3 regions of the Streptomyces sp. NPDC127038 genome follow, and region 1 is predicted to be linked to each of the others. Evidence: riboswitches for the same ligand, from Rfam matches in the RefSeq annotation. Region 1 holds a riboswitch; each other region holds the start of a gene.
What was found. A riboswitch is a leader RNA that binds a small molecule or an ion and turns the genes downstream of it on or off. The one in region 1 is predicted to bind S-adenosylmethionine.

Region 1 (3,199 bases):
TAACGATCAGCCTCCGGCGACGGCCGGAATGATCGAGACGCCGGACCCCGCCGGGGTCGCCGTTTCGAGGCCCTGCTCGAAGCGCACGTCGTCGTCGTTGACGTACACGTTGACGAAGCGGCGCAGCTTGCCCTGGTCGTCCAGGACGCGCGCGGCGATGCCCGTGTGCTTCTTCTCCAGGTCGCCGATGACCTCGGCGAGGGTCGCGCCCTCGGCCGTCACCTCGGCGGCGCCGCCCGTGTAGGTGCGCAGGATGGTGGGGATGCGGACGTTGACGCTCATGATGCGAGGCCAGCCTCTCGGAAGGAGTCGAGGTTCGGACGGATGGTCGCGGTCAGCCCGGTGTCCGAGGCCACCGCGTCCAGGGTCTTCAGGCCGTCGCCGGTGTTGAGGACGACGGTGGTCAGCGTCGGGTCGAGCAGACCGTTCTCGATCAGCTTGCGGGTGACACCGACGGTCACCCCGCCGGCGGTCTCCGCGAAGATTCCCTCGGTGCGCGCGAGCAGCTTGATCGCGTCGACGATCTGGCCGTCGTTCACGTCCTCCACCGCACCGCCGGTGCGCCGCGCGATGTCCAGCACGTACGGCCCGTCCGCCGGGTTGCCGATCGCGAGCGACTTGGCGATGGTGTCCGGCTTCTGCGGCCGGACGACGTCGTGGCCGGCCTTGTAGGCGACGGAGACCGGGGAGCAGCCCTCGGCCTGGGCGCCGAAGATCTTGTACGGCCTGTCCTCGACCAGTCCGAGCTTGATCAGCTCCTGGAGTCCCTTGTCGATCTTCGTGAGCTGGGAGCCGGAGGCGATCGGCACGACGAGCTGGTCGGGGAGCCTCCAGCCGAGCTGCTCGCAGATCTCGTACGCCAGGGTCTTGGAGCCCTCGGCGTAGTACGGCCGCAGGTTGACGTTGACGAAGCCCCAGCCCTCGCCGGCCGGGTCGCCGATCAGCTCGGAGCAGAACCGGTTCACGTCGTCGTAGTTGCCCTCGATGCCGACGAGCTCGCCGCCGTAGACCGCGGCCATGACGACCTTGCCCTGCTCCAGGTCGTGCGGGATGAACACGCAGGAGCGGAAGCCGGCGCGGGCCGCCGCGGCGCCCACGGCTCCGGCGAGGTTGCCGGTGGAGGAGCAGGAGAGGGTGGTGAAGCCGAAGGCGCGGGCCGCTTCGAGGGCCTGGGCGACGACGCGGTCCTTGAAGGAGTGCGTCGGGTTGCCGGAGTCGTCCTTGACGAAGAGCTTCCCGGCGTCGACACCGAGCTCACGGGCCAGGTTGTCGGCCCGGACGAGCTTGGTCCAGCCGGGGTTGATGTTCGGCTTGTCCGCCACGTCCGCGGGGACGGGCAGCAGCGGCGCGTAGCGCCAGATGTTCGCGGGTCCCGCTTCGATCCGCTTGCGGAGTTCCTCGGTGTCGTACGCCGAGAAGTCGTAGGCGATCTCGAGCGGGCCGAAACACTCCTCGCAGGCGAAGACCGGACCGAGCGGGACGCGGTGTCCGCACTCGCGGCAGGAAAGCGCCGCGGCCGGGCCGAGGTCCACCGGATCGGCGGAGTTCGTGGTGCTTGCAACTGTCTGCGCAGCCATGGAGGCGAGGCCCTTTCTCCTCATCTTCCTCACGGCGCACTTCGCCGTGAGACGGATTTGGCACCTTCCCGAGCCGGGAGCCTCGCGACGCGATCGACATCGATCGGTACGAGACCGGCTGGAGGGTTGCCGGGGCTTCATCGGGCCGTATCCCTCTGCCCCTCTGGATGAGCGGTATTTGATTGTTGAACTGTTGAACACGATACGCGCCGACGATCCAGGACATGCGATGGTCATGCGCGTTGTTCAAGACTGTAACCGAAGGCCAGGACAGTTGAGATAGTCGTCCGAACCCCGAGACGAGCCCATCGATCTGCCGCTGGCCGCAGCGGGCACGCCGATGAGAGCGTGTGATCAGACAGTGAGGAGCCGCAGACGGTGCTGAGAGAAGTCGAGAGCTGGCTGAGCACACGCTCCTGGTCCGTGACCGACCGCCCGCTCCACAAGCTCATGGCAGCCAAACGCGTCACCGGCTCGACGGTCAGCGTCGTGCTGCCCGCGCTCAACGAGGAGGAGACGGTCGGCGAGATCGTCTCGATCATCCGCCACGACCTGATGCAGCAGGTCCCCCTCGTCGACGAGATCGTCGTCGTCGACTCCGGCTCGACCGACCGCACCTCCGCGGTCGCCGCCGCCGCGGGCGCACGGGTCGTGCACCGCGACGACATCCTCCCGCGGCTGCCCGCCGTGCCCGGCAAGGGCGAGGTGCTCTGGCGGTCGCTCCTCGTCACGAGCGGGGACATCGTCTGTTTCGTCGACGCGGACCTCAGGGAGTTCTCGTCCGACTTCGTCTCCGGGATCGTGGGCCCGCTGCTCACCGATCCCGGCGTCGACCTCGTCAAGGCCATGTACGACCGTCCGATGGCCGGCGGCGGCGGACAGGGCGGCCGGGTCACCGAGCTGATGGCCCGCCCCCTGCTCAACATGCACTGGCCGCAGCTCGCGGGCTTCGTCCAGCCGCTCGGCGGCGAGTACGCGGCCCGCCGCTCGCTGCTCGAACAGCTCCCCTTCCCCGTCGGCTACGGCGTCGAGCTGGGCATGCTCGTCGACGCCCTGCACCTGGTGGGCCTCGACGCCCTCGCCCAGGTCGACGTCGGGGTGCGCAAGCACCGCCACCAGGACGGCCAGGCGCTCGGCCGGATGGCCGCCGCGATCTACCGGACCGCGCAGCTCCGGCTCGCCCGCGGCCATCTGATCCGCCCCTCCCTCACCCAGTTCGAACGCGGTCGCGACGGTTTCCGGCCGCGCACCTACTCCGTGGACACCGAGGAAAGGCCGCCGATGAGCGAGATCTCCGAGTACCAGACGCGCAAAGCCGCGTAGTCCGGCGCCCTCGGCCGCCGATCGCATACGGCCGAAGGGCGCGTTTGAGCGTTTCGAGACGGGGCTAGGTTTCGAGGCATGGCTTCAACGCATGGTGCCCACAGGATTCTGGTCGCCTCCAACCGCGGCCCGGTCACCTACGAGGTACGGGAGGACGGCTCGCTGCACGCCCGGCGCGGCGGCGGCGGGCTCGTCTCGGGGCTCTCGGCGATCGGGCCGGACGCGGGCGCCCTGTGGGTCTGCTCGGCCCTCGGCGACGGTGACCGGGAGGCCGTCAGGCGGGGGGTCGGCGAGGACGG
Region 2 (3,199 bases), on a different contig from region 1:
TGAGGCGCTTGGAGTCGGTCACCGTCCGATGAGCCGTTCGCCTCTTCTGACCTCCCGCCGTCACATCGATCTGCTGCGTGTCTGCAGCGCCATCAACCCCCAGGGCTGAGCCGCGCCCATCCCGCACCGGAGACGCCCTCGGGCGTCGTGCCGTCCGGTGCGCACGGGAGAACTCCGCTCCCTCACCCGACGTCGCTTCCGCCGCGCGTACGTCCGCGCCCGCTCCCGGGGAGAGTCATGACTGTCACACCGCTGGCCGCCCACGCCGCCGACCGACCCGCGCCCGCCTTCCGGGGCCGGATCGGCCGGGACGCGCGCAGCGGCCACTACGCCGTTCCGGGCCGCTACCGCCTCCATCTGTCGACCGCCTGTCCCGGCGGCCTGCGCATCGCCGTCACCCACAGCCTGCTCGGCCTGGACACCGTCTGTCCGGCCACCTTCCTGCCCGCGGTCCCCGACTGCCCCGAGGGCGGCCACTCCGTCCTGCGTCCGTTGTACGAGGCCAGCGCCCACCGGTACCCCGGTCCGGCCGTCGCGCCGGTGCTCAGCGACGACTGGTCCGGGCGGATCGTCAGCACCCACGCCCCGGACATCATGCGCGACCTCGACCGCCGGTTTGGCGGCGACCGCCCCTCGCTCTACCCGTGCGGCGCGGAGTCGGAGATCGAGGCCGTCGAGTGGATGTGCGCGCAAGGCATCGAACAGGCCGCGCAGCACGCCGGATCGGCCGGTGGCGCGCCGGTGGAACGTGACACGGCACTTGGCATGCTGCTCGAAACGCTCGGGGCCCTGGAACGCTGGCTCGAAGGACGCACGTACCTGATCCGCGACGAAATCATCGCCGCCGACGTCGAGTTGTGGGTCGCCCTGGTCCAACTCGACACCGTGCACCGCAACCACCTCGACGCCTCAGCCGTCCAACGCATCGCCGACCACCCGACCCTGTGGGCCTACGCCCGCCGGCTCGCCGCCCACCCTGCCTTCGGCGGCCACCTCGACCTCGACGGCATCGAGCGCCGTCACCACGCCCGTTGCCAGGGCCTGGAGGCCGCCGGAGCGGCCGTGCGGATCCTGGACTGGGCAGCACACGCGGCCCGTTAGCCGTTCCACCTGGTGGACCGGCGTTGACATTCGTTCGGGCAATTGTCTTGACTATGGCCCAGAACGGTCATGAGTGTCAGCGACAAGCCCTGGCTTGCTGACTGGCAACCCTCGCTCCGCGGTGGGGTGCCCCAGGTGACGACCGGACCGAAGACGTTTCGGTAAGCGCGAGGCCCACACGGGCCGGAACAGTGATGGTGACGTCATGTACGCAGCTCCCAGGACGGCCACGCGCCGCTCCCAGGGCTGCGTACAGCCGTACCCGAACCCTCTCGTCGCCGATCGCGCCGTCGATCTGCTCCGCGTGAACAGCGCACTGTGTACCGCACCGGGCTGTGCCCGCTGTCGGGGCTGACACCTCCCCGCAGCCCCCGCACTCCCTGACGAACACCGCCCGTGCGGTGTGCCGTTGTCCTCCCCGCCCCCGGTACCTCACCGTCGTGTGCGCTTCCGCATGCCGCCGTGCTTCCGGGGTGTTCTCACCCAGCCGGAGCCCACCATGAGTGAACCCCCTGGCGCCACCGTCACCCTCCCCGAGGCGCCGACCGCCGACGAACCATCGAAAGCCCTCACTGCCCAGCGAGTTTTGACGCTGCGGCGCCCCGGACGCTGGATCGCCACTGCGGTCGTCCTCGTCCTGGTCGCCCAGTTCGTGCACGGACTGGTCTCCAACCCCTTCTACCAGTGGGACCGCTGGAGCTACTGGTTCCTGCGCCCCACCATCCTCGACGGCCTGCTGATCACCCTCGAAGTCACCGCCTACAGCGCGGTGCTCGGCCTGATCGGCGGCATCGTGCTCGCCCTGGCCCGGCTGTCGAGGAGCCCCGTGCTGCGCGCGGTCAGCTGGACCTACGTCTGGGCGCTGCGCTCCATCCCGCTCATCGTGGTACTGATCTTCCTCTACAACTTCAGTGCCCTGTACAAGACGTTGAGCGTCGGCATTCCCTTCGGCCCGGCCTTCTTCTCCTTCGACGAGTCGAAGCTCGCCACCGACATGGTCGTCGCCGTGATCGGCCTCAGCCTCAACGAGGCCGCCTACGCGGCCGAGGTCGTACGCGGGGGCATCCTCTCCGTCGACCAGGGCCAGCACGAGGCGGCCGCGGCGCTCGGCCTGCCGAAGGGCTACCAGTTCCGGAAGATCGTCTTTCCGCAGGCGCTGCGCTCGATCATCCCGAACTACGTCAACCAGCTCATCGGCCTGATCAAGGGCACCTCGCTGGTCTTCTACGTCTCTCTGCTCGACCTGTTCGGCTCGGCGCAGACCATGGGTTCCACCTACCCCGGCGACATCGTGCCGCTGCTGCTGGTCGTCACCGTCTGGTACCTGATCCTGACCAGCGTCGTCTCCGTCGTCCAGTTCTACGTCGAGCGGTACTACGCCCGCGGTGCCATTCGCAGCCTGCCGCCGACACCGCTGCAGAAGCTCCGCACCGGGCTCACCGACCTGCGGGCCCGCATCCGCCGGGAGGCCGCCGTATGACCGCCGACACCATCGAGGCCCTGGCGGACGTCGAGGCCGCCACCCTCGAGGTCCACGACGTGCACAAGTGGTACGGCACCCATCGGGTGCTGGACGGCGTCGACCTGACCGTCCGCCCCGGCGAGGTCACCGTGATCCTCGGCCCCTCGGGCTCCGGCAAGTCCACCCTGCTGCGGGTCATCAACCATCTGGAGAAGCCCGAGATCGGCCACGTCAGCATCAATGGCGAGCTGATCGGTGTGAAGCGACAGGGCGAGAGGCTCAAGGAGCTGAGCGAGCGCGCCATCCTCACCCAGCGCGGGCGGATCGGCTTCGTCTTCCAGAACTTCAACCTCTTCCCGCACCTCACCGTCCTGGACAACGTGGCCGCCGCCCCGGTCGCCACCGGCAGGCTCGGCAAGCCCGAAGCCCAGGAGCTCGCCCGCGAACTCCTCGGCCGGGTCGGCCTCGGCGACAAGACCGGCGCCTACCCGCGCCAGCTCTCCGGCGGCCAGCAGCAGCGCGTCGCCATCGCCCGCGCCCTCGCCCTGCGCCCCGGCGTCATCCTCTTCGACGAGCCCACCTCCGCCCTCGACCCCGAACTCGTCGGCGAAGTCCTCGCCGTCATCAAGGACCTGG
Region 3 (3,199 bases), on a different contig from region 1:
CAGGGAGGCGGTCCTCGCCGTGGTCCGCGGGGTGTCCGGGGCCGACGGGCGTGCCGACGTGGTGGACGGGCGGGCCGTCACCGCCGGGGAGGACGTGGGCCCCGGCGACCGGGTGGCCGCGGCGGACATCGATGCGGCCGGAGCCGCCCGGCCCGGGTCCTGGGTCCCCCGGGAACCGGCGGCCGCCGTGGCGCTGGTGCGCCCCGCGTCGGCCTGGTGGCCGCCCGGCCGGAACGCCACGACCAGACAGACCAGTGCCCCGGCCGCGACCAGCGCCGCCACGGCGATGCCCCGGGGCTTCGGTCCGAGTCCGCGCCGCCGTGCGGTTCGACTCGTTTCGTTCATCGGTATCCGTTCTCCACCCGCTCCGGACCGGGCGGGACACGCCGCATGTCTACTACGGACCGAGAGTCGACGGGGCCACGTCGAGAGAATGAGGGCGCTCGATGCCACGGGCGTGCGGCGGTTCCCGCGATGGGACAGAGTGAGGCCATGGGCCGCCTGTGGATGACGTGGTCGATCGACGGTGTCGGCTCGGCCGGTCAGAACGTCGCCGACGTGGAGGCGGCCTGTCGTGCGCTGGTCGGATCCGTGGAGCGGTCCCGGCGCGCCTTCGACACGCCGGAACCGTGGGAGGAACTCCGCGCGGCGGCGCTGCTCCTCCAGGACCGGATTCTGGGTTCGGGCCGTGAGACCCTCGACCAGGGACGGAAGTGGGCCTCCACCCTGAGCGGCCTGAGCATCCTGCTGATCCCCCGAGAGTGAGCCCGCCCGGCCGCGGGGCCGGCCGCCGAGGTCCACCCGGAACCGAGTGCCGGCGACCGGCCCCGCGGCCGGGAGCGTCAGGCGTCCGCCGCCACGGGCACCGCGTCGGTGCCCGGCCGGAAGGCGGGGTGGGCGCCGAGACGGCGTACGTAGTCCAGGAGCCGGGGACGTGTACCGAGGATCTCCGGGCCGCCCAGCCCGGTGAGCGCGACCCACGCGTCGACGTCCGCCGCCGTGAGGCTCTCGCCCAGGACGTAGGGACGCGCGGCGAGTTGGCAGTCCAGCAGGTCAAGGGCCGCCGCGAGCTCCGAGGGGCGGGCGGACGGGGTGACCTCACGCTCCAGCAGATCACGCAGGGCCTCGATGTCGGCGGTCAGCTCCGGAGGGCACAGCGTGGAAGGGCAGGTCGTGGTGTGGCCGGAGAGCAGTCCCGCGAGATCGCGGAGGATGTCGGGCGTGTGGTTGCTGACGATGCGTCCGCTCCAGCGGTCGCACAGCGCCGGTGCCGTCAGCGGCCCGTCGAAGTGATGCTCGGTGGCCTCGTAGGCGCGGCGCAGCGAGGCGAAGGCCTCGGGAGTGCGCGCGGGGTCCGTGAGGAGCGTGGTGGCGACCGAGTCCCGAAGCCCGAGCAGCCCGAGGGTGATGGCGATCCGCAGCGAGCGCGGACACCCTCGTGACAGATACAGCTCGTAGCGGTGCGGGGCCGGGTAGAAGCCGCCGGCCAGCCCCACACCGATGCGGCTGTCGACACGGTGGGGGAGGACGGACGGCGCCGCCGGCGGCTTGAAACGGAGGGCGGAGGGCAGCGAAATCTGCTCACAGGGACGGGAGTCGACGGAACTGGACGTGCGCGAAGCTGTCTCGGGCATGACTCTCCCTTGGGGGAAGAAGGAAGCCACCGCCGCTTTGTGGGCACCGGCGGCCGGAATGCGGATTGACCGCGCCTGTCGCACCGGTCCGGATCAACGGACCGGTCGCGGATCAGTAGGCGCTGGAGACACGCAACAGATCGATGTGAAGGCGCCTCGTCAAGCCGTTCCTTGGCATTCCACCGGTCCCGACCTCAGGGCTCGCGAGACGCGAGACCACGCTTGCCCCACCGCGCCGGCGGGACCCGGTCGTCACCCGGGGCACCCCGTCGCGGTGGAAGGGTTGCCTGTCAGCGGGCCGGGGCCGATGACCACTGGGGCGGAGGACCGCACCGTGGGCGCTGACAATCGTGACCGTCCCCGTCAGTCTCGGGGCGCTCTGTTGCGCCGTCAAGAAGGCCGCGAGCACGGTCTCATCTGGTGGTCACCCGCATTGACATTCTTTTCGGGGCGGGCCTAACGTGCGGCCCACGAAGGGATGCCCTCTTCGGCCGGAGTGGAAACGGTGACGGCGATGCACTCAGCTGACGGGACGGCCGCATGGCGGCGCCGCGGCCGCGAAGTGCTCTGCGCCGACCGCTCCGTGGACCTGCTGCGCGTCAACAGCGCACTGTGTACGGGCATGTGTCACCCCCTCAGCCGGGGCTGACGGTTCCTCCGCGTCTCTGACGACCGCCGCCCTCGCGGTACGTCCCTTCCTGCCCAGCCCCCGTTCCGCGTAGGCCGCGCACCGCCTCGTACCGAGCCTCTCCCGCTCGGCGCGGCGCCGCGCCCGCGTGGATCCGGGGTGTCCGCGTCCGCTGGAGCTCTCCATGAGTCAACTCCCCGGCAGCGCCGTGCCCTTGGGTACGGCGCCGCCCGCCGAGGCGATCCCCCGTACCGACGTCCCCGCCGCCCCCGCGCCTCCGGCGGCCCAGCGGGTGCTGCCCCTTCGGCACCCCGGCCGCTGGATCGTCACGGCCCTGGTGCTCGTCCTGGTCGCCCAGATCGCCCACGGCCTGGTGACCAACCCCTTCTACCAGTGGGACCGGTTCTCGTACTGGTTCCTGCGCCCGACCGTCCTCGACGGACTGCTGATCACCCTCGAAGTCACCCTCTTCAGCGCCGTCCTCGGCCTGCTCGGCGGCGTCCTGCTGGCTCTCGGCAGGCTCTCCCCGAGCCCGGTGCTGCGCGCGGTGAGCTGGGTCTACACCTGGCTGTTCCGTTCGGTGCCCCTCATCGTGGTCCTGCTGTTCCTCTACAACTTCAGTGCGCTGTACCGGACGCTGAGCGTAGGCGTCCCGTTCGGCCCGTCCTTCTTCACCTTCGACGAGTCCCGCCTGGCCACCGACATGGCCGTCGCCGTCGTGGGACTGAGTCTGAACGAGGCGGCGTACGCCTCCGAAGTGGTACGGGGCGGCCTTCTCTCCGTCGACCAGGGGCAGCACGAAGCCGCCGCCGCCCTGGGCCTGCCGCTGCGCTACCGGTTCACGCGGATCGTCCTCCCGCAGGCCCTGCGCTCCATCGTCCCCAACTACGTCAACCAGCTGATCGGTCTGGTCAAGGGCACCTCGCTGGTCTTCTAC

Region 2: it holds a riboswitch for S-adenosylmethionine, as region 1 does, so the genes downstream of both, ACFWI4_RS15180 (amino acid ABC transporter permease) here and thrC (threonine synthase) in region 1, are expected to answer to the same signal.
Region 3: it holds a riboswitch for S-adenosylmethionine, as region 1 does, so the genes downstream of both, ACFWI4_RS22315 (cell envelope biogenesis protein OmpA) here and thrC (threonine synthase) in region 1, are expected to answer to the same signal.

What each region holds. Positions count from the first base shown of each region.
Region 1 covers NZ_JBHXDQ010000134.1:746-3,944, forward strand. The annotation lists gene ACFWI4_RS41030 (MoaD/ThiS family protein) at 7-282, opposite strand; gene thrC (threonine synthase) at 279-1,577, opposite strand; SAM riboswitch class I at 1,595-1,751, opposite strand; gene ACFWI4_RS41040 (glucosyl-3-phosphoglycerate synthase) at 1,956-2,900, shown strand; gene ACFWI4_RS41045 (trehalose-6-phosphate synthase) at 2,979-3,199, shown strand, end outside.
Region 2 covers NZ_JBHXDQ010000017.1:50,338-53,536, reverse strand. The annotation lists gene ACFWI4_RS15190 (putative leader peptide) at 29-109, shown strand; gene ACFWI4_RS15185 (glutathione S-transferase family protein) at 238-1,101, shown strand; SAM riboswitch class IV at 1,167-1,275, shown strand; gene ACFWI4_RS15180 (amino acid ABC transporter permease) at 1,601-2,581, shown strand; gene ACFWI4_RS15175 (amino acid ABC transporter ATP-binding protein) at 2,578-3,199, shown strand, end outside.
Region 3 covers NZ_JBHXDQ010000032.1:55,415-58,613, reverse strand. The annotation lists gene ACFWI4_RS22325 (expansin EXLX1 family cellulose-binding protein) at 1-345, opposite strand, end outside; gene ACFWI4_RS22320 (hypothetical protein) at 475-765, shown strand; gene ACFWI4_RS22315 (cell envelope biogenesis protein OmpA) at 843-1,634, opposite strand; SAM riboswitch class IV at 1,848-1,990, opposite strand; gene ACFWI4_RS22310 (hypothetical protein) at 2,149-2,283, shown strand; gene ACFWI4_RS22305 (amino acid ABC transporter permease) at 2,447-3,199, shown strand, end outside.